DNA from 3 places in the Arthrobacter sp. GW822-FHT05G07 genome. Region 3 is predicted to be linked to each of the others. Evidence: riboswitches for the same ligand, from Rfam matches in the RefSeq annotation. Region 3 holds a riboswitch; each other region holds the start of a gene.
What was found. Region 3 has a riboswitch for glycine ahead of cycA (D-serine/D-alanine/glycine transporter). Riboswitches for the same ligand answer to the same signal wherever they lie in the genome.

Region 1: linked by a shared signal. The riboswitch ahead of gcvP (aminomethyl-transferring glycine dehydrogenase) and the one ahead of cycA (D-serine/D-alanine/glycine transporter) in region 3 are both predicted to bind glycine.
Region 2: linked by a shared signal. The riboswitch ahead of gcvP (aminomethyl-transferring glycine dehydrogenase) and the one ahead of cycA (D-serine/D-alanine/glycine transporter) in region 3 are both predicted to bind glycine.

Annotation. Positions count from the first base shown of each region.
Region 1 covers NZ_JBXALT010000001.1:564,155-571,346, forward strand. The annotation lists gene gcvT (glycine cleavage system aminomethyltransferase GcvT) at 1-338, opposite strand, end outside; gene gcvP (aminomethyl-transferring glycine dehydrogenase) at 353-3,199, opposite strand; glycine riboswitch at 3,378-3,475, opposite strand; gene AC1RJY_RS02500 (TetR/AcrR family transcriptional regulator) at 3,569-4,108, opposite strand; gene AC1RJY_RS02505 (MFS transporter) at 4,181-5,731, shown strand; gene AC1RJY_RS02510 (hypothetical protein) at 5,795-6,934, opposite strand; gene AC1RJY_RS02515 (cyclodeaminase/cyclohydrolase family protein) at 7,184-7,192, opposite strand, start outside.
Region 2 covers NZ_JBXALT010000006.1:362,702-369,893, reverse strand. The annotation lists gene gcvP (aminomethyl-transferring glycine dehydrogenase) at 1-2,672, opposite strand, end outside; glycine riboswitch at 2,820-2,918, opposite strand; gene AC1RJY_RS12825 (PucR family transcriptional regulator) at 2,994-4,508, opposite strand; gene speB (agmatinase) at 4,696-5,712, shown strand; gene AC1RJY_RS12815 (purine-cytosine permease family protein) at 5,709-7,148, shown strand.
Region 3 covers NZ_JBXALT010000007.1:271,944-279,135, reverse strand. The annotation lists gene AC1RJY_RS14110 (ExeM/NucH family extracellular endonuclease) at 1-2,609, shown strand, start outside; gene cycA (D-serine/D-alanine/glycine transporter) at 2,731-4,197, opposite strand; glycine riboswitch at 4,349-4,447, opposite strand; gene AC1RJY_RS14100 (FAD/NAD(P)-binding protein) at 4,522-6,459, opposite strand; gene AC1RJY_RS14095 (prolyl oligopeptidase family serine peptidase) at 6,520-7,192, shown strand, end outside.

The DNA.
Region 1 (7,192 bases), on a different contig from region 3:
GGGACCACCAGGAACTTCTCGGAGCCGCGGCGGTAGGTGATGAGGTCATCGATGATGCCGCCGTCTTCCTGGCAGATCAGCGAGTACTTTGCTTTACCGTCGGCCATGGCGGAGATCTTGCCCACCAAGGCGTAGTCGAGGAACGCGGCTGCCTCGGGACCGGTGACCCAGACTTCACCCATGTGGGAGAGGTCGAACAGGCCGGCGGACTTGCGGACTGCGTGGTGCTCGGCCAACTCGGACGAGTACTTGAGCGGCATCTGCCAGCCGCCGAAGTCGGTGAAGGACGCGCCGAGCTTCTTGTGCTCTTCGTAGAGAGCTGTGTAGTTCTCAGTCATTTTGTGGGACCGTCCTAGTTCTCGAAGTCTTCGATCGGCGGGCAGGAGCAGACCAGGTTGCGGTCTCCGGCTGCGCCGTCAATGCGGCCAACGGGCGGGAAGTACTTGTCCTGCTTGAGGTGGTGGACCGGGAAGGCGGCCTGCTCGCGCGGGTACGCACGGTCCCAGTCAGAACTTACGACGGCGGCGGCTGTGTGCGGCGCGCGGCGAAGCGGGGAATCCTGCACGGAGAAGTCACCGGCAGCAACCTGGTCGATTTCCTTGCGGATGGTGATCATGGCTTCGATGAAGCGGTCGATCTCCACGAGGTCTTCCGATTCGGTGGGCTCCACCATGAGCGTGCCCGCCACCGGGAAGGCCAGGGTAGGCGCGTGGAAGCCGAAGTCGATGAGGCGCTTGGCAACGTCCTCAGCGGTGACCCCGGTCTTTGCCGTCAGTTCACGCAGGTCCAGGATGCACTCGTGGGCCACGAGTCCGCCTTCGCCGGTGTACAGGACCGGGAAGTGGTCGTTGAGGCGGGATGCGATGTAGTTCGCGGCAAGCAGCGCGGACTTGGTTGCCTCGGTGAGTCCCTGGCCGCCCATGAGCTTCACGTAAGCCCAGGAGATTGGAAGGACACCGGCGGAACCGAAACGGGAAGCCGAAATCGGGACGTCGTTGCCTTCGGTCCAGGAGGCTGCATCGCCGGGCATGAACGGTGCGAGGTGTGCCTTTGCAGCTACGGGGCCAACGCCGGGTCCGCCGCCGCCGTGGGGGATGCAGAAGGTCTTGTGCAGGTTCAGGTGGGACACGTCGCCGCCGAACTTGCCCGGCTGGGCCAAGCCAACCAGTGCGTTGAGGTTGGCGCCGTCGATGTACACCTGGCCGCCGGCCTCGTGGATGGCGTCGCAGACTTCCCGGACGTCGGCGTCGTACACACCGTGCGTGGACGGGTAGGTGATCATGATGGCCGAGAGGGCGTCCCGGTTAGCTTCGATCTTGTTCTTGAGGTCAACGTGATCGATGGTGCCATCGGGTGCCGTGGCAACCACAACCACCTTCATGCCGGCCAGGACTGCCGACGCTGCGTTGGTGCCGTGGGCTGAGGCGGGGATGAGGCAGACGTTGCGCTGTTCGTCGCCACGGGACAGGTGATAGCCGCGGATGGCCAGCAGTCCGGCGAGCTCACCTTGGGAACCGGCGTTCGGCTGGATGGAGACTTGGTCGTAGCCGGTGATTTCGGTCAGCTGTGCTTCGAGGTCGGTGATGAGTTCACGCCAGCCCTCAGTCTGGGAATCCGGAGCGAACGGGTGGATGGAGGCGAACTCCGGCCAGGAGATGGCTTCCATCTCGGCTGTGGCGTTCAGCTTCATGGTGCACGATCCCAGCGGGATCATGGTGCGATCCAGCGCGAGGTCGCGGTCCGAGAGCTTGCGGATGTAGCGCAGGAGCTGGGTTTCGGAGCGGTGCGTGTTGAACACGGGGTGCTGCATGAAGTCGCTCGTACGCTCAACGGAACCTTCAAGCGCAAAGCCTTCAGCGGCTTCAGTGACCGAAGCGCCGAAGACATCAAGGAGACCGCCGACAATTTCAGATGTAGTGGTCTCATCGACGGAAATTCCCAGAGTGTCAGCGTCGATGCCGCGCAGGTTGATGCCCTTGGCCTCCGCTGCGGCGATGATCTCGGCAGCCTTACCGGGGACGCGGACGGTGATGGTGTCGAAGAAGGAACCGTGAAGGACCTCGACGCCGGCAGCCTTCAGGGACGCTGCAAGGGTACGGGCGTGACCGTGAGCGGTTTCGGCGATCGCCTTCAAGCCCTCGGGGCCGTGGTAGACGGCATACATTGAGGCCACGATGGCGAGCAGCGCTTGCGCGGTACAGATGTTGGACGTGGCCTTCTCGCGGCGGATGTGCTGCTCGCGGGTCTGCAGCGCCAAGCGGTAGGCGGGGACACCGGCGTCGTCCTTGGAAACGCCCACCAGACGGCCGGGCATGGAACGCTCCAGGCCCTTTTGGACGGCCATGTACGCGGCGTGCGGGCCGCCGAAGAAGAGCGGAACACCCAGGCGCTGTGCGGAACCAACGGCGATGTCGGCGCCCTGCTCACCTGGAGGGGTGATGAGGGTCAGTGAGAGGAGGTCGGCAGCGACGGTCACCAGCGCGCCGCGTTCCTTGGCGTCAGCGATCACGGCGGAGTGGTCGAACACGCGGCCGGACACGCCGGGCTGCTGGAGGACGACGCCGTTGATGGCACCTTCCGGGAGGCCAAGGGAAAGGTCAGCGACCTCAACCTCGAAGCCGAGCGCTTCGGCGCGGCCCTTGACGATGGCGATGGTCTGCGGGAGGCAGTCTGCGTCGAGGACGGTCTTGCCATCCTGAACGGCCTTGTTCTTGTTGGCGCGGCGCATCATGAGGACGGCCTCGGCCACAGCCGTTGCTTCGTCCAGGAGCGAGGCGTTGGCGATCGGCAGGCCCACCAGGTCCTGGACCATGGTCTGGAAATTGAGCAGCGCTTCGAGGCGGCCCTGCGAGATTTCCGGCTGGTAGGGGGTGTAGGCGGTGTACCAGGCTGGGGACTCGAGGATGTTGCGGCGGATCACCGGCGGCGTCACGGTGTCGTAGTAGCCCTGGCCGATCATCTGAACGGCGGTCTTGTTCTTGGAAGCGAGCTTGCGCAGCTCAGCCAGAACTTCAACTTCACTCAGTGCGTTCTGAAGGGTGAGGGCGACATCCTGGCGGATGTCGTTCGGGACGGCGGTGTCGACCAGCGAATCGACGGTGTCGTAGCCGACGGACTTGAGCATGGTCTCAATGTCGGCCTGGCGGCGGGCGCCGATATGCCGATCGACGAAGGTGGTGGAGGCAGAACTAACCGTCACGAAGGAACTCCATTACTTGGGCAGCGTTTGGGTACGCCACAGCGGCTGGGTTCCTCCCCGCTCTGTATTGGACCTGAGAGTTTCCGCGCGTTGCGTGAACAACCATCGCTTGCACCGTCGGTGAGCACAGCACTTTCACCCTGAGGTGGGTTCCGTGCCTGCTGCTTTCCAGAGTTGCCTCGCCGCGGCGGTGCGTGGGCCTGAGAGATTCCTGGGGAGGGTTTGCTCCTACGGCGCCTGCATCACTTGCTTGCAGGACTCTCCCGCCGCAGATCAAAGGCATGTTCAGTTGTGTGTGGGCACCGCGTTGGGCACGCCACAAGGGTTAATTGTCCTACGTCCGGGGCGCTGCAGCAAATGGATGAATCGCTACTTCCGTAGCCGCTCGAGGACTCCCAGCAGGATTTCGACGTCGGCCTCCCGCCCGGCGTTTCCGCCCTCCTGCCCGCCTTCAAAAATCGCATTGAAATAGAGGCCGTCGCCCATGTAACTCACAGCTTTGGCAACCTCGGGTCCAACATCCTCCGCCAGCACGTCCAGCCACCGTTGCTGGATAGCAGCAAACCTGCGGCGGGTTTCCTCGTGAGCCACCTCAGCCAGCCTGGTAGCGGCGACGAAGGCCCGATCCATGGGCGTATCTGCCCAGAGCGAGGACCTGATGAAGTAGGCAGCCGAACCATCCGGTGCTGCCTTCATCAGTTCGGTATCTTCATCGGCGAGCAGGTCCAGGCGCTCCAAAAGGGCCGTGGTCAGCGCTTCCTTATTGGGAAAGTGGTACAGCAGCCCACCTTTGGACACCCCTGCGCGCTTGGCAACCGCATCGAGAGTGGCAGCCCGCTCCCCTACCTCAATAAGGAGGGCTTCGTAGGCATCCAGGACGGCATCCCGGGCAACTGGTTTTCGTGGCATAGGTACATCATTCCCTAAAGGCTTGGGGGGTTCCATTTGAAACTGTACCGTCTGGACGGTACAGTAAGTGACATGTACTCGCCGTCCTCAACCCAAGCACCCCGTTCCGCTCGTCCCGTTAAGGGCCAGGCAGCACCGTGGCGCGATTGGACGGCTCTGGCGCTCCTGATGTTCCCGGTGCTGCTGGTGGCCGTCGACAACACCGCGCTCACCTTTGCCCTGCCCGAGATTGCCCGATCCCTGGAGGTTGGCGGCGTCCAACTTCTCTGGATCGTGGACGCCTATCCCCTGGTACTGGCTGCGCTGCTGGTTTCCATGGGTAACCTGGGCGACAGGATCGGACGACGCCGGTTGCTGCTGATCGGCAGCACAGGCTTCGCTGCAGTGTCGGCCGCTACGGCATTCGCCCCGACCGCGGAATGGCTAATTGCCGGACGCGCCGGCCTTGGCGTCTTCGGCGCCATGCTGATGCCCTCCACGCTCTCCCTGATCCGGAACATCTTTACCGACCCGAACCGTCGCCGGCTCGCGATCGCTGTCTGGGCTGCCGGCTTCTCCGGCGGTGCCGCCCTCGGTCCGATCTTCGGCGGTTGGCTGGTTGAACACTTCTGGTGGGGTGCCGTCTTCCTTGTGGCAGCTTTCCTGCTCCTCCCGCTCCTGGCTTTCGGCCGGGTCCTGATTCCGGAGTCCAGGGACTCCAACCCGGGACGCGTGGACGTGCCGAGCATCGTCCTGTCCGTTGTCACCATGGCTCCATTTGTTTACGGCATCAAGGAATTCGCGGTGCATGGCTTCGGAGCCTCTGCAGCAGCCTTCATGGGCTTCGGCGTGGTGATGGGCATCCTGTTCGTTCGCCGCCAGCAGCGGATCGAGAGCCCCATGCTCGATGTCGCCTTGTTCAAGAACAAGGTGTTCAGCACAGCCATCGTGGCCAATGTGCTGTCCCTCTTCTCCATGACCGGATTCATCTACTTCTTCGCCCAGCACCTGCAGCTGGTTGAAGGTCAGTCCCCCATGGAGGCAGGCATCGCGATGATCCCCGCCCTCCTGGCTACGGTCATCGCCGGCCTGCTGGTGGTACCGCTGGTCAAGCGCGTGCGGCCAGGGTCTGTTGTGGCTGCCGGGCTGACGCTGAGCGCCGTGGGTTATCTGATCGTCGTAGTGGGCGATCACGGCAGCGGGCCCGTGTTCCTGTTGTCGGCCCTGACCGTCCTGGCTGTTGGTGTGGGTGCCGCGGAGACCATCTCCAATGACCTCATCCTGGCTTCAGTGCCGGCAGACAAGTCCGGAGCGGCCTCGGCCATCTCCGAGACCGGCTACGAGCTGGGATCGCTCCTGGGAACCGCTGTACTCGGCTCCATCCTCACGGCGTCCTACCAGCACAACCTGATCATTCCGGACGGCATCTCGGAGCAGGCTGCCGGGAATTCCACGGAAACGCTGGCCGGCGCTGTTGATGCGGCGGCCGCACTTCCGGCCCCGTTGTCAGAGGCATTGACACATGCCGCCCGGACAGCTTTCGAGTCCGGTGTTCACATCACTGCGGCGATTGGGCTGGTACTGATGGCTGGTGCGGCAGTGCTCGCCGCCGTCGTGCTCCGGCGTGTGCCGAAGGCGCAGTAAAGGCACAGCGCCGACTGAAGCTAGACAGCTTCGGTCGGCGCTGCTTTTTGTCTACGCCGGCTGTCAGTCCGCACTGCTGTTCTTCGGCTCCAAGAAGTTCCGGGCTGCGGCCACCCCGGCTTCGAGGTCCCCGATACCCGGACCACAAATAGCCCCGAGTACTTCCACAGTGATGTTGGCCCCTTCACTGATGGCTGCCATCAGGTCCGCGGGTGCGGGAATGTGACGCGTGCCTGACCTTCGGCTGGCGTCACCGATCCAGTCAACAATCTCCTCGGCAAGGGCCTCGTCGGATTTCATCGGGAAGCCGACTGAAAGGAAGCCGTCCGCGTGGTCGTATTCGGCGCGGGCCCAGGATCCTCCTTCAAACCCAAAGACGAAACCGATCGGAACGCCCTCCCGCGGAAGGCCAGCGTTCCACCAGTCCGGGGTTTTGGCCAGCAAGTTCATTTCGACGTCCGAGTCCCCGCCGGTGCCGCTGAGCACGTTTTCGCTGGCCTCGTGGTCGTGGCCGTAGAGCAATGCCCTTTGGTCATCGAGGACGTCCATGGCCACCCAGTTGCCTCCGCCGTCGTCATGATACATATGGTTCTGGGAGCCGTTGCAGGAGTCACCGTACCCAAGGGCCGTCTTAACGGCCGACACTACTGCCCACCGACGGGCCAACGATTTCGGGGTAGGGATTTCCATGCCGATCAACCCATCGCGAACTCCCCAGCAGAATCGGTCAGAGGCGGCGTAAATACTGACAAGCTTCTTCCCTGCTGTCTCTACTCGGGCACCTACCGGCAACGTCAAGGCTCGAGCCAAATTTCCCCTGCGCCTGATAACGTCGTGCACGGGCAACACTTCCTGATCTGCAGCTGCCCCTGGTCCCACTACCCAGCCCGAATCATTTGGCTCTGTGGGTTCCTCCCGCCTTAGGGTGACTCGCGGCATGTCCAATGCCGACGGGGACACACGTAACGTCTGCCCCAACTTCACAGGCGACCAGGCCGTCTCACTCACGGACTTGCTCCACGTCGACTGAACTGCCAACAACGTAGCGGCGTAGCTCAGATCCCAGGTAGAAGACTCAAGACCCGGGCCGGAAAGGTCCACAGCGCTGACACGGAAACTCTTTCGGGCGGTCTGGTGCAGATTGAAGTACCAGGAGCCGTGTGAATACCGGAGACCATCGACCAGATCCTTTGGATCAGCCATGGAAACCGCTCCTAGAATGACCTCCACGGCAGAACCGCAGTCCTCCCGGGCCAGACCTTCCACCGTGATCGCACCAACCTGCACCCTGAATGTGGAGAGACCCGACGGCGGCTCCGGAATCGGCGTCAAAGGTGCTGCCCTTTTCCTGAAGATCACGTCAACCTGTCCTTTCCTCACTTCGTGTTCTTAGTCGGTAGTTAAGTAGCGGGGAAAGACGGATCGTGATGCAAAGACGCACATCGACTGAAGCTAGACAGC
Region 2 (7,192 bases), on a different contig from region 3:
TGCGGCGCGTTGCGCAGCGGCGATTTCTCAAGAGTGAAATCACCGCTGGCCACCTGCTCGATCTCGGCGCGGATGGTGATCATGGCTTCGATGAAGCGGTCGATCTCGGCAAGGTCCTCGGACTCGGTCGGTTCCACCATGAGCGTGCCCGCAACCGGGAACGCGAGCGTGGGGGCGTGGAATCCGAAGTCGATGAGGCGCTTGGCCACGTCTTCAGCGGTAACTCCGGTGCGGGTGGTCAGTTCACGCAGATCCAGGATGCACTCGTGGGCAACAAGTCCGCCCTCGCCCGTGTACAGGACGGGGAAGTGCTCGTCCAGGCGGGAGGCAACGTAGTTGGCTGCGAGCAGCGCGGACTTCGTGGCGTCGGTGAGGCCTTGGCCGCCCATGAGTTTCACGTAGGCCCAGGAAATCGGCAGGACGCCGGCGGAGCCATAGCGGGAAGCTGAGATGGCCACGCCATGCCCTTCCTCGTGCGCTGCTTTGTTCGCATCGCCCGGCATGAACGGAGCCAAGTGTGCCTTCGCAGCAACAGGGCCAACGCCCGGTCCACCGCCGCCGTGCGGGATGCAGAAAGTCTTGTGCAGGTTCAGGTGCGATACGTCACCGCCGAACTTGCCCGGCTGGGCCAGGCCAACCAGCGCGTTCAGGTTCGCACCGTCAACGTACACCTGGCCGCCGGCTGCATGGATCGCGTCACAGACTTCGCGGACGTCGGCGTCGTAAACGCCGTGCGTGGAGGGGTAGGTGATCATGATGCAGGACAGGACGTCTTTGTTGGCTTCGATTTTGGCGGTCAGGTCTGCGTGATCGATGGTGCCGTCGGCAGCCGTGGCCACCACCACAACCTTCATCCCGGCCAAGACCGCGGACGCGGCGTTGGTACCGTGGGCCGACGCGGGGATCAAGCAGACAGTGCGCTGCTGGTCACCACGGGACAGGTGGTATCCACGGATGGCCAGCAGGCCGGCCAGCTCTCCCTGGGAACCGGCGTTCGGCTGGATGGAGACCTGGTCGTAGCCCGTGATCTCGGTGAGGTCGGCTTCCAGGTCTTCGATCAGTTCCCGCCAACCCGCTGTCTGGTGGTCCGGAGCGAACGGGTGGATCGACGCGAACTCAGGCCAGGAAATCGCTTCCATCTCAGCAGTCGCGTTGAGCTTCATGGTGCACGAACCCAGCGGAATCATGGTGCGGTCCAGTGCGAGGTCCCGGTCGGACAGCCTGCGGATATAGCGCAACAGCTGCGTCTCGGAACGGTGCGTGTTGAACACCGGGTGCTGCAGGAAGTCGCTGCTTCGGACCACGTCTGCGGGCAGTTCGAACCCTGCTGCGTCCCCTACCGGACCGGCTCCAAAGGCGACGGCCACCGCGGAGAGGACCTCCGGCGTCGTGGTTTCATCAATGCTCACCCCAACGGTGTCGGCGTCGATGAATCGCAGGTTGATGCCGCGTGCCTCGGCGGCGCCGATGACTTTGTCAGCCTTGCCGGGGACGCGCACTGTGAGGGTGTCGAAGAAGGACTCGGACGTAAGTTCCCGGCCAGCTTTCTTCAGCGCTGTGGCAAGGGTGCGGGCATGGCCGTGAACGGTTTCGGCGATCGCCTTCAGGCCTTCCGGACCGTGGTAGACGGCGTACATCGAGGCGACAATGGCCAGCAAGGCCTGCGCTGTACAGATGTTGGACGTCGCCTTTTCGCGGCGGATGTGCTGCTCGCGGGTCTGGAGGGCCAGACGGTACCCGGGGACGCCTGCGTTGTCCTTGGAAACGCCCACGATACGGCCGGGAAGTGTGCGCTCCATGCCTTCGCGGACCGCCATGTAGGCCGCGTGCGGGCCGCCGAAGAACAGGGGCACGCCGAAGCGCTGCGCGGTTCCGACGGCGATGTCCGCACCTTGTTCACCCGGGGGCGTGATGAGGGTGAGCGCCAAAAGGTCAGCCGCGACGGTGACCAGCGCACCGCGTTCCTTGGCGTCGGCGATCACGACGGAGTGATCGAAGACTCGGCCCGAAACGCCCGGCTGCTGGAGCACGATGCCATTGATGTCGCCGTCGGGAAGGCCCGCCGAAAGGTCAGCGATCTCCACCTCGAAGCCCAACGCCTCAGCGCGACCCTTCACGATCGCGATGGTCTGCGGGAGGAGGTCGGAGTCCAGGACAGTCTTACCGTCCTTGGCAGTCTGGTTCTTGTTGGCCCTGCGCATGAGCAACACGGCCTCGGCCACGGCGGTGGCTTCGTCCAGCAGGGAAGCGTTCGCAACGGGCAGGCCGGTGAGGTCCTGCACCATGGTCTGGAAATTGAGCAGCGCTTCGAGGCGGCCCTGGGAAATTTCCGGCTGGTACGGGGTGTAAGCCGTGTACCAGGCCGGAGCTTCAAGGATGTTGCGGCGAATGACCGGGGGCGTGACGGTGTCGTAGTAGCCCTGGCCGATCATCTGCACAGCGGTCTTGTTCTTGGAAGCGAGCTTCCGTAGCTCGGTCAGGACCTGGACCTCGGTGAGGGCGTCCTCCAACTTCAGGGCAGTGTCCTGGCGGATCGAATCGGGGACCGCGACGTCTACCAGGCCGTCGACAGAGTCGTAGCCAATGGCCTTGAGCATGGTGTCAACATCGGCTTGGCGACGGGCGCCGATGTGCCGGTCCGCGAAGGCGGTGGGGGTTGATTGAACAGTCAAGAGGAACTCCATGATTCAGGCGCCCAGTGAGCGCTCGATGATGTGGGTTCCTCCCCGCTCTGTATTGGACCTGAGAGATTCCGCAGGAATGGTTGCCTGCTTGCACCGTCGGTGAGCCCGGTTACCCGGACTGCTTTCCAGAGTTGCCTAACCGCGGCGGTACATGGGCCTGAGAGATTCCTGGGGAGGATTTGCTCCTACGGCGCCTGACTGGATGTACCGGCAGGGCTCTCCCGCCGCAGATCAAAAGCGTTGCGTCACCGTGAGTGACACGCTTCACACCATAGCTGGTTGTTTTGAAAAAGCGCAAGCAAGGTGAAGTTACTGATGCATCGCCTCATGGATTTGCAGCGCGAACCAGAGCTGGGCAACTGTGGACGTTTCACCCATATCCAGCCCCGTCAGCTCGCCGATTTTCCGTATCCGGTAGATGATGGTTTGCCGGTGCGCGAACAACGCCGTTGCGGTCTTTTGCCAGGACCGTTGCGAGTCCAGATACGTCCTGAGCGTGACGAGGAGATCGCCCTCCTGGCTCTGCTCGTAGTCGAAAATCGGGCCTAAAAGCCGCCGAACCAGCGCCGTTCCTTCCTCGAAACCCGTCAGCCCCAGCCATGACGGCCCCTCCGCATAGCGGGCCAGTGCCAGCTTGTTGGCACGGGCGGAGCCAAGCGCCCAGAGGGATTCCTGCAGTGCGCGTTGGATGTTGGCAACGGCCGCCGGCGCGCTGATCCCGATCGCAGCATCCGCCCCGGCACAGTGCGCCAGGACGTGGTCAGGGACGTCGGCCGGGACCACCACATGGAGCCTGTTGTTCCGCTTCAACGACGCCGACGCAACCCCGTGCCTCCACAGTTCGATGTGCACATTGGCCAGCCTGTCGCCGTCGTCCGCTTGTCTGTCTCCGCCGCCCGCCGACATCGAGGCGAGCAGGAAATCCTGGGGCGAAACCTCGAAAGCTGCCAGCCGGCTCTCCATTTCGGCCGCGCCCAAGCGTCCGTCCATTGCCTGCAGGAGGAACTCGCCGGCCAGCCGGTGGCGGCCTTCCAGCGACAAAACGATGCGCGAAAGCTGCAGTCCCAGCACGGTTGCGGCGTGAAGGAGTACGACGGCGTCCGGGTGCGGTTCGCTGTTGGGCAGCACCACCAGGAGCGCATTGGCATGCGTGGGAATGTCCATGGTGAGCACGTGACGGCCCCGGATGCGGTGCCACTGGAAGTTCTTTCCGGCGAGGGACACCTGCCCGGACAGCGGAGCCCATTCCTCGGCAAGGAACTCTGGCAGCGTTTGCCCGTCCGGATGCCAGGGATGGAGGCAGCGTCGGTCCACCACGAACAGGTTTGCGTCGAGCTCAGTGGCCAGCCGCTGGACCAGGCTCTGCCAATGGTCCTCGGAAGCTCCGGCGGTGCGGAGCAGATCGTAGACGCGGGCCGTCTGCCGCAGTCGGCGCGATTCTTCGAGCAGTGAGGACTCGGCAACCGACCGGGCGATTGCGATGAACGGCAGCGGATACGGGATGTTGACCAGTGGCAACGGCAGCCGCTCGCACGCCGCCAGGAATTCCGCGGTGAGGGGCGGCGCGTGCATCTTCTCACCGATCGCCAAGGCGCTGGCACCGCTGTCCACCAAGGCCTCTGCGAGCGCCACCTGACCTTGCGCGTCTGGCGGGATGGACAGGCCGTTGGTCATCATGAGCTCGCCGCCTGTCACCCATTCCCACAGTCTGGGCAGATCCGAGGTGTGGGCCCAGGTGATGCGGTTGTCCCGGCCCGCCGATCCTGCCAGGAGCGTGAGCCCGAGTTGAGGCTCGGCCACGAGTTCAGCCACGGTGATTGCCATGCGGGGTCCTGTTTTCCTTGCGTTCGATGAGGGGTTGGCGCCATTTCAGGCACCTCTTAGACATTCGTCTAAACGCCTCGACCATTTGTAGTCAATGTAGCGCTTTTCGGAGTGATCGGCGTCACCAAGAATGGAATTACTTACTTCCCGCTCAACGGCGAGCACCCCTCACCCCAAGGATTCTTCAATGGCAACGCATCAGCCCATCGGCCCTGTCGACGCAACCAAAGTTCCCCGGTATGCAGGACTCGGTACCTTCGCCCGTCTCCCCCAAATTGACCGCGTCCCGGACTACGACATCGCGATCGTAGGAGTACCGTTCGACGGCGGAACCTCCTTCCGGCCGGGCGCCCGTTTCGGCCCTGCCGCAGTCCGCGAGGCCTCCCGGCTCCTCCGCCCGGGCTATCACCCGGAGCTCGACGTTGAACCGGTATACGAAGCCCAAGTGGTGGACGCCGGCGATATTGCCTGCACCCCCTACGACATCACTAGGGCAGTCCGCGAGATCGAGGAGCAGGCGTTGCCCCTGATCAGCGGAGGCAACGGGCTCAGCGAGGACAAGCGGCTCATCTCGATCGGCGGCGACCACACCATCGCCCTGCCCATGCTGCGAGCGCTGAACAAGGTTCATGGTCCGGTGGCACTGCTGCATTTCGACGCCCACCTGGACACGTGGGACACCTACTTCGACCAGCCCATCACGCATGGAACCATCTTCCGTCGGGCGTTCGAGGAAGGCCTCCTTGTGGAGGACAAGTCCATGCACGTGGGTATCCGCGGCCCGGTCTATGACCGCAACGACTTCCTCCGCGACCACGAATTCGGCTTCCAGATCATCCGTTGCTCGGACCTGGACGTTATTGGGGTCCCGGCGGCCATTCAGCGGGTGAAGGACCGGCTGGGCGATACCCCGGTGTACGTTTCCATCGATATCGACGTCCTGGATCCGGCGTTCGCACCCGGCACCGGCACCCCGGAGATGGGCGGGCTCCACTCCCGCGAACTCCTTGCCCTGCTCCGCGGACTGAACGGCATCAACATCGTGGGTGCCGACGTCGTTGAGGTCGCCCCGGCGTATGACCACGCTGATATCACCACGGTCGCCGCGGCCACCCTGGTCTTCGACCTTCTCGGCCTCATGGTGAACCGCAGCAAGGCCACCGCTGGCCGCGAACTGGCTTCGGCATCCCGGACCGCGTCATGAGCACCGCGCCCACCGCTGAGGTTCCCCGGCTGGAAGACAAGACCATCCAGCCCATCCCGGCCAACGAGCGCCACGGCAAGGCCCGGGACCTCTTCACCATCTGGTTCGGCTCCAACATCATGATCATGACCATCGTGACCGGCGGACTCGCCACTACGGTGTTCGGCCTGGGCTTTGTTCCGGCGATCGTGGGCATCATCATCGGCAACGTTGTGGGCGGCATCTTCATGGCGCTGCACTCTGCCCAAGGACCGCAATTGGGTGTGGCACAGATGATCCAGACCCGTGGCCAGTTCGGGTCGTTCGGGGCACTGTTGATCGTGGTCATCGTGGTGATCATGTACGTCGGATTCTTCGCGGCGAACCTGGTGTTTGGCGGCGAAGCAATGGCGGCCGTCAGTCCCGGCATCAGCGTTGACGCGGGCATCGTCATCATCGGTGTGGTCAGCGTTATCGCCACGATTTTCGGCTACCGGCTCATCCATGCCTACGCACGCGTTTTGAGTGTCGCGGCCGGTCTGGCCTTGTTGCTGGCCTTTGGGTGGATCCTCCTGGTCCATGGCCTTCCGGCCAGCTTCCTGGAGCAGGGCAACTTCAACTGGGTCGGCTTCATGGGGACCATCTCCGTCTCGGCGCTGTGGCAGTTGGCTTATGCGCCGTACGTCTCGGACTACTCCCGCTATATGCCGCAAGGGACGGGCTCGGCCCCGGCCTTCTGGGCCTCCTACTCGGGCTGTGTGCTGGGAACCCTGTTCCCCATGATCCTCGGCGCCTTGGTGGGTACGCTCGCAGTGTCCATGAGTGCCGGCGATGTCGAAATTGTTGGCAGCCTGGGCGCGATGCTCCAACCGTGGACGCTGATCATCGTCGGCATCTTCTGCCTGGGCGTTGCGGCTTCCAACGCCATGAACCTCTACTGCGGCGTCCTGTGCACCCTCACCATCGGCCAGACGTTCAAACCCCATTGGCTGCCGCGCGCCAAGACCCGCAGCGTCGCCGCGATCATTCTCTTCGTCGTCGCCGTCAGCATCGCCCTGTTTGCCCGCGACAATTTCATCCTCTTCTACACCAACTTCCTGTCGTTCCTGATGTACGTCCTGGTTCCCTGGACAGCCATCAACCTGGTGGATTACTACCTTCTGCGGCACGGCGACTACCGCGTTGAAGACTTCTTCAAGCGCGACGGCGGCGTGTACGGGCGGTTCAATTGGGTCGCCATCGGCTCCTACATAGCAGGCGCCCTGATCCAGGTCCCTTTCTCGGCAACAGCTGTATACACCGGCCCGCTGGCCGCCGCGATGGGCGGCGTGGACATCTCCTGGATCGTCGGCCTGGTAGTCGTCGCTCCCCTCTATTACTGCGCGGCACGCATCTTTGGCCAGAAGCCTGAAGCCGCCCCCTTTCCCTCCCCTGCAATCACCGCCGACCTCACCTGATCAGCCCCTCATCTGATCAGCCCCTCATACGAAAGCGAATCATC
Region 3 (7,192 bases):
AGCCCGTGGGCGAGTCCATCATCCACAACGACACCGTGGCCTTCGCAAGTGCCCGCAAGCCCCTCGCGCAGCTCTTCAAGCCGGTTGGCGGGGACGATGACAAAAAGTTCATCGCGATCGTGAACCACTTCAAGTCCAAGGGCTCCGCCGCGACCCCGGATGACACGGACAAGGGCCAGGGCGCGTCGAACATCGCACGCACAAAGCAGGCTGAATCCCTGCTCGCCTTCTCCAAGGACCTCCAGGCGTCCAAGGGCACGGACAAGGTCTTCCTGATCGGCGACTTCAACGCCTACGCGAAGGAAGATCCCATCAACGTCCTCACCGGCGCCGGTTACACCGACCTTGAGGTGGGTACAGGCAAGCACTCGTACCTCTTCGGAGGCATGGTTGGCTCGCTGGACCACATCCTCGCTTCTCCTGCCGCCCGCAAGGTGGTGACCGGAACAGACATCTGGAACATCAACTCCGTGGAGTCCGTCGCGCTGGAGTACAGCAGGTATAACAACAATGTGACCAACTACTATGCCCAGGACGAGTTCCGGGCCAGCGACCACGATCCTGTGGTGGTGGGCCTGAACCTGACTGCGGACCAACCGGCAACCGTCGACCTGCAGTTCCTGGGTATCAACGACTTCCACGGGCGGATCGACTCAAACACCGTCCTGTTCGCCGGAACGGTGGAAAAGCTCCGCGCTGCAGCTGCTCCCGGCGCTACGGCCTTCATTTCGGCCGGTGACAACATCGGTGCTTCCCTCTTCGCTTCTTCAGTGGCGAAGGACCAACCCACCATCGACGTCTTGAACGCGCTCGAATTGCAGGCTTCCGCTGTAGGCAACCACGAGTTCGACGGCGGTTGGGCGGACCTGCGCGACCGCGTCACAGCTGGAGGTACCAACGCGAAGTTCGCCTACCTGGGCGCGAACGTCTACCAGAAGGGCACCAGCACCCCGGTCCTGCCGGAGTACAAGGTGATGGACATGAACGGCATGCGGGTAGCAGTGATCGGTACTGTCACGCAGGAAGTTCCGTCCCTGGTGACCCCGGCCGGAATCGCGGATCTGGAGTTCGGCGATCCTGTGGAAGCCATCAACCGGGTTGCCGCGAAGATCAAGGCCGACAACCTGGCAGACCTCATCATCGTGGAAAACCACGACGGCGCTGCTTCCGGAACACCCGAGGGCGCCACGTTGGAGCAGGAAGTTGCAGCCGGCGGGCCGTTCGCCAAGCTGGTCAACGAAACCACTCCCGACGTCGCCGCGATCTTCACAGGACACACGCACAAGGAATACGCCTGGGACGCTCCGATCCTGGACGCCAACGGCCAGCCCACCGGCAAGACCCGCCCCATTGTGCAGACTGGCAACTACGGCGAGAACGTAGGCAGCGTGACCCTCACAGTGGACACCGCAAGCAAGTCCGTGACCTCTTACAAGGCCGCCATCGTGGACCGGACTACCGAGACCGCTGAAAGCCTCGTTGCCACCTACCCGCGTGTGGCGGCAGTGAAAACCATCGTGGACAAGGCCCTCGCCCAGGCTGCCGAGATCGGCAACCAGCCGGTAGGCGCGGTGACAGCTGATATCACCACGGCCTTCACCCCGGATCCCGCCGGCGGCGCCCCCAAGCGGGACGATCGCGCGAACGAATCCACGCTCGGCAACCTGGTGGCGGACTCCCTGGTGGATACACTCAAGGCTCCCGAACTGGGTGCGGCGGAGATCGGCGTCGTGAACCCCGGAGGCCTGCGTAATGAGCTGTACTACGCACCGGACGGGACCATCACCTACGCCGAGGCCAACGCGGTCCTGCCGTTCGTGAACAATCTCTGGACCACGTCGCTGACCGGCGCTCAGTTCAAGACGCTCCTGGAGCAGCAGTGGCAGACCAACGCCGACGGCACCATTCCCAGCCGCCCCTACCAGCAGCTGGGCGTGTCCAAGAACGTCAACTACACCTACGACGCCGCCCGCGCCGCAGGTGACCGCATCACCGGCATCTGGGTGAACGGTGCTGTGCTCGATCCTGCCAAGCAGTACAGGATCGGGACGTTCAGCTTCCTGGCTACCGGCGGTGACAACTTCCGGGTCTTCAAGGAAGGGACCAACACCAAAGACACGGGCTTGGTGGACCGCGATGCGTGGATCAAGTACCTGCGCGAGCACAACCCTGTTTCGCCCGACTTCGCACGCCGTTCCGTTGCCGTGGCCAACTCCACGGCGGCTGAGGTCAAGGCCGGAGAGTCCATTACGCTGGCCATCTCCAAGCTGAACCTCACCTCCATCGGCAGCCCGGCCAACGCAACGCTGAATGCAGTGTTCGTCGATGGCAAGGGCTCGGAATCGGCACTCGGTTCGGTCCCGGTGACCGCGGGCACCGCCACGGTGGACCTCAAGGTTCCCGCCGCGGCAGCTGCAGGCACCGGCACGTTGGTGCTGACCGCCGTCGAGAGCGGAACCGTGGTGAAAACGCTGGTGAACGTGGCGGAAAGCGGCACCAACCCGCCGCAGTGCACCGCACCCGTCAAGCCGTCCAAGTGGTACGACATCGTGGGATGGATCCGGTACGGCTTTGCCTGGTTGGAGTACCAGAGGTGCCTGAGGGGCTAGCCGCCCCTGAGCCACAGGGCCGAGAGGCCAGTACCCGCGAGGCCGGTACAAGGCAGGACCCCTCACGATCTTCTTCGTGAGGGGTCCTGCCTTTGGTTTGCGGCCTTTTGGGCCTGCGCGGTTACTTGTTCACGGGTTCCGGTTCCCGGTCCCTTTCTGCATCCCGCTGGAGCTCAGCCTTGAACTCCTCGTAACGGGCCAAGTGCGCGGGACGGCACCGGAGAATCAACCAGGCGACACCCAGAATGATGAACCACACGGGCGTGGCCAACAGGGCCGCGAGCGTGTCCGGTTGCGTGGTCAGAGCCCAGAGGACGAAGGCGAAGAACGCGAACACCACCCACACCATCACCACTCCACCGGGCATCTTGAACGCCGAGGACTCGTGCAAGTGCGGGCGGCGCTTCCGGAAGGCAAGGTAGCTCGCCAGGATGATGGACCAGACGAAGACGAAACACACAGCGGACACCGTAGTGACCATGTCGAACGCCTTGCCGATGTCCGAGCCGGCATACATGAGGACGACGCCGGACAGCAGCAGGATGCAGGACAGGAACAGGGCGTTGCGGGGCACTTTGCGTCCGGACAGCGCGCCGAAAACCTTGGGTGCGTCGCCTTCCTGCGCGAGTCCGAACACCATGCGGGACGTGGAGTAGATGCCAGAGTTTGCCGACGACATGGCCGAGGTCAGCACCACCAGGTTGACGATGGTGGCCGCTGCGCCGAGACCAGCGAGCGAGAACATGGCGATGAAGGGGCTATGTCCGGCAGCAAACTGGGTCCACGGGGTGACGGACATGAGGATGATCAGCGCGCCCACATAAAAGAGCAGCACGCGGATGGGGATGGAGTTGATGGCTTTGGGGAGGTTCTTCTCGGGGTCCTTGGCCTCGGCAGCTGTTGTGCCCACGAGTTCGATGCCCACGAACGCGAAGACGGCGATCTGGAAGCCGGCCACGAAGCCCATGAATTCATTCGGGAAGAAGCCGCCGTGGCTCCACAGGTTGGTGAAGCTGGCCGGTCCGGCGTCGGACTGGAAGCCGCTGAAAATCATGAATAGGCCAACGATGATGAGCGCCGCAATGGCCACGATCTTGATGAGGGCGAACCAGAACTCCGTCTCACCGAAGGCTTTCACGGTGGCGAGGTTCAGGAGCAGGAGGATGCCGATGGTGATCAGGCCCGGCACCCAGAGGGGCAGGGAGGGCCAAAGTTCCTGGGAATACCCCGCGATTGCGATCACGTCCGCGATCCCGGTGATCACCCAGCAGAACCAGTAAGTCCAGCCGGTGAAGAAGCCGGCCCACGGTCCCAGGAGGTCGGCGGCGAAGTCGCTGAAGGATTTGTAATTGAGGTTGCTGAGCAGCAGTTCGCCCATGGCGCGCATAACGAAGAACAGCATGAAGCCGATGATCATGTACACGAAGATGACGGATGGGCCGGCAGCGGAAATGGTCTTGCCGGATCCCATGAAGAGGCCGGTGCCAATGGCTCCGCCGATGGCGATGAGCTGGATGTGGCGGTTGCTGAGTTGTCGCTCGAGGTGGGGTAAATCTGTGCCGGTGGAAGGCGGGCGCTGAATCGTCAAAGGAACTCCATCGTTCAGGCGGCACGGGGTGCCACATTGATTCGGGTTCCTCCCCGCTCTGTACGTGGACCTGAGAGTTTCCGCCTTCCTGCAGGGCAGGAAGGCTTGCACCTTCGGTGAGCCCGGTGACCGGACTGCTTTCCAGAGTTGCCTCGCCGCGGCGGTACATGGGCCTGAGAGATTCCTGGGGAGGGTTTGCTCCTACGGCGCCTGACGGGATGTACCGGCAGGACTCTCCCGCCGCAGATCAAAAGCGCGCACACCCAAGTGGGTGATGCAGCTCACACAGTAGCCAAGGTCGGGTAGAGGTGCAACCCCACGTCCCTAGCGGCACAGAATGCTACGCGCAATCTCATCAGCATCGCGGAGCGTCCGCTGGCCGCTCGCGTAGGCGGGTCCGGTGCGCGGCCTGGCCTCGGCAGCGATGGCTGTCCCCCACTGCGAAGCGGACAATTGCAGGCCAAGGACATACAAGTTCCTGGTGATGGATCCGTTGGCAGCCAGAGGCCTGTAAGGATGGGGTTCCACGTCCAGGCCGGTGGTCTGCATGGGCGTGCCCTCAACACTCATCATGATCTTGGTGCGGACCAGCCCGTCGGACATGAGCTGTTCCAGCAGCGGCGAGAGGTTGATGCCCACCCTGTTTGCCGGCGACATCGCCTCGATAAGCGTCCGCGCTTCAACCGGACCGTCGTGAACCCACGGCGAAACCGCCCGGAACAGCTTGGCACCCCGGTCCACACTGAACTTCGGATCCGGTCCCACGAAACTTACGACGCCGGCACGCGCCAAAGCGGCCAACTGCTCCGATCGCAGGGCTGGCGCTCCGCTGGCGAGGCCTTCCACGAACGACTCGAACCAGCCGCGCAAACCCGCCAGCCAGGACTCATCGGTGATTCCGCCATCCGCCACGACGGATTTGAGGATGGCCCGGCCGGTGTGGAGGGCGCCGATGGCCATCTTGACGGGGTCCGCCTCGCCGAGTGCAGATCGTCGGGCATCATCATCAAGGTAGGCCGTGATTGCGTCATCCAACTCGCTCCGGGAAGCAAAGGTACGGCCTGCGAGCGGCGCTGCGAGCCCTCTCAGGTTCAGCCGACGGGAGGCAACGACGTGCTTTTCCACCACGTCTCCCACCTTTATTTCCCAGTTCGCCGTGGTGTGCGCATGTGGTTGGAGCGCGTCCTCCAGGTCAGCCAGGAACTGTGCGGGGTCCTTGATCGCGGCGGGCTGGGACCGTGCAAGCGTTGAATAGTAGGCCCAGAGTGCATCACGGTGAAGCAGAGGCCAAAGGTCATGATCGAAGCCCGGCTGGATACCCGCTGCACGGAACCGGTCCACGGCATCTTCCGTCAGGTAGCGCATGGTGATGCTGCTGGGGTAGTAGCCCGCCAGCCCCGCCTTGGCACGATACGGGGTGCCCCTGCGGGACGCAGCAATGATCCGGGGCTCCCTGCCCGATGCCCGGTACTCGAGGATGCCCGCGCCGGGCGAACCAGCCTCAACGAACTTGCCGCCGCGGGCCTCCGTCAACTGGCCCATGACATCGAAGAAGTTCAAGCCCATGCCGCGGACCAGCACGGGCTCATTGTCCGGCACAGCCTGCCAATCAACGTCAGCCGGCGGAGCAGGCGGGAAGTACAGCAGGCCCTGTTCGTCCGCGGCACTCTTGAAGGACCGCTGCTCAGGGTTCAGCCGGGACTCGATGTGACCCAGGGCGAGGACCACGGAACCGACGGTGAGCGTCGCACCGCTGGCGAGTTCGACGTCGAACCCGTCCGCTACGGGGCGCGCAGCAACGGCGAGCGTCTCATGGAAGGTGACCTTGACGCCGTCGGGCAGCCGTTCCAGCAATCCGTCCAGAGTCTGGCGAAGGTAGCGCCCGTAGATCGCGCGGCTGGGAAAGTTGTGCGATTCGAGGGTGGAAAGCTCCGCCTTTTCGGCGTCGTTCAGTCCCATGCAATCACGACGACGGGCCTCACGCCATTGATCGAACGAACCACCCGCGAGCGGCGGTGCGAGCTCGGGGTCCTCCGGAATAAGCGTGGGATAGAACGACTGGGTGTTCATGAGGAACAGTCGTGACTGCTCCGGCTGCCACACATGACCCGAACCGGCCGGATAAGGATCCACGACGTCGATGTGCAACGTGGTGCCGTGCGGGCTGTCCGCAGCCCAATTCGCGAGCAACCGCTCAAGGACACTGGTGCCCCGAGGGCCGGCCCCAATCAGGGCAACACGGTTGGTTTGGGATTTAGCCACGCTCAAGCCTAACTTCTGCGTGACTTGCTTACCGTTGAACAGTGTTGCTTGGATGGGGCGATGACCACCACAGAAGCTGATCCGACGCCACTCCCCGAGAATGACGCTGCGCCGGCCTCCGGCCCCCGCCACGCAGCGGACGTCGCGCCCGAACCCACGGACGAAAACGTCTGGCTCGAGGACATCCACGGCGAAGAGCAGCTGGCGTGGGTCCGCGAGCAGAACGCCCGCACCGAGGAACTCTTGGAGGACGCCGAATATGAGGCCGTTGAGGCCGGCATCTTGGAGGTCCTCGACTCCACCGATCGCATCGCAATGGTCTCCAAACGAGGCGATTTCTACTACAACTTCTGGAAAGACCAGGAACACCCCAAGGGCCTCTGGCGCCGCACCACCTGGGAAAGCTACCTCACCGAAGAACCCGAGTGGGACGTTCTGCTGGACATCGACGCCCTCGCCGCCGCTGAAGGCGTCGAGTGGGTCTTCCACGGCGTTGGCTTCCTCCGTCCAGCCGACGGCTCCGAGTACCGCCTGGCCATGGTTTCGCTATCTCCCGACGGCGGCGACGCTGACCGCCACCGCGAGTTCGACGTCGAATCCCGCACCTTCGTGGAGGGTGGCTTTGATCTGCCCACCGCCAAGGGCAACGTCAGCTGGCTGGACGCCGACACTTTGCTCGTATCCAGCACAGCCGAAGGCCTGCCAGCAACTACCTCGTCCTATGCACGGACCG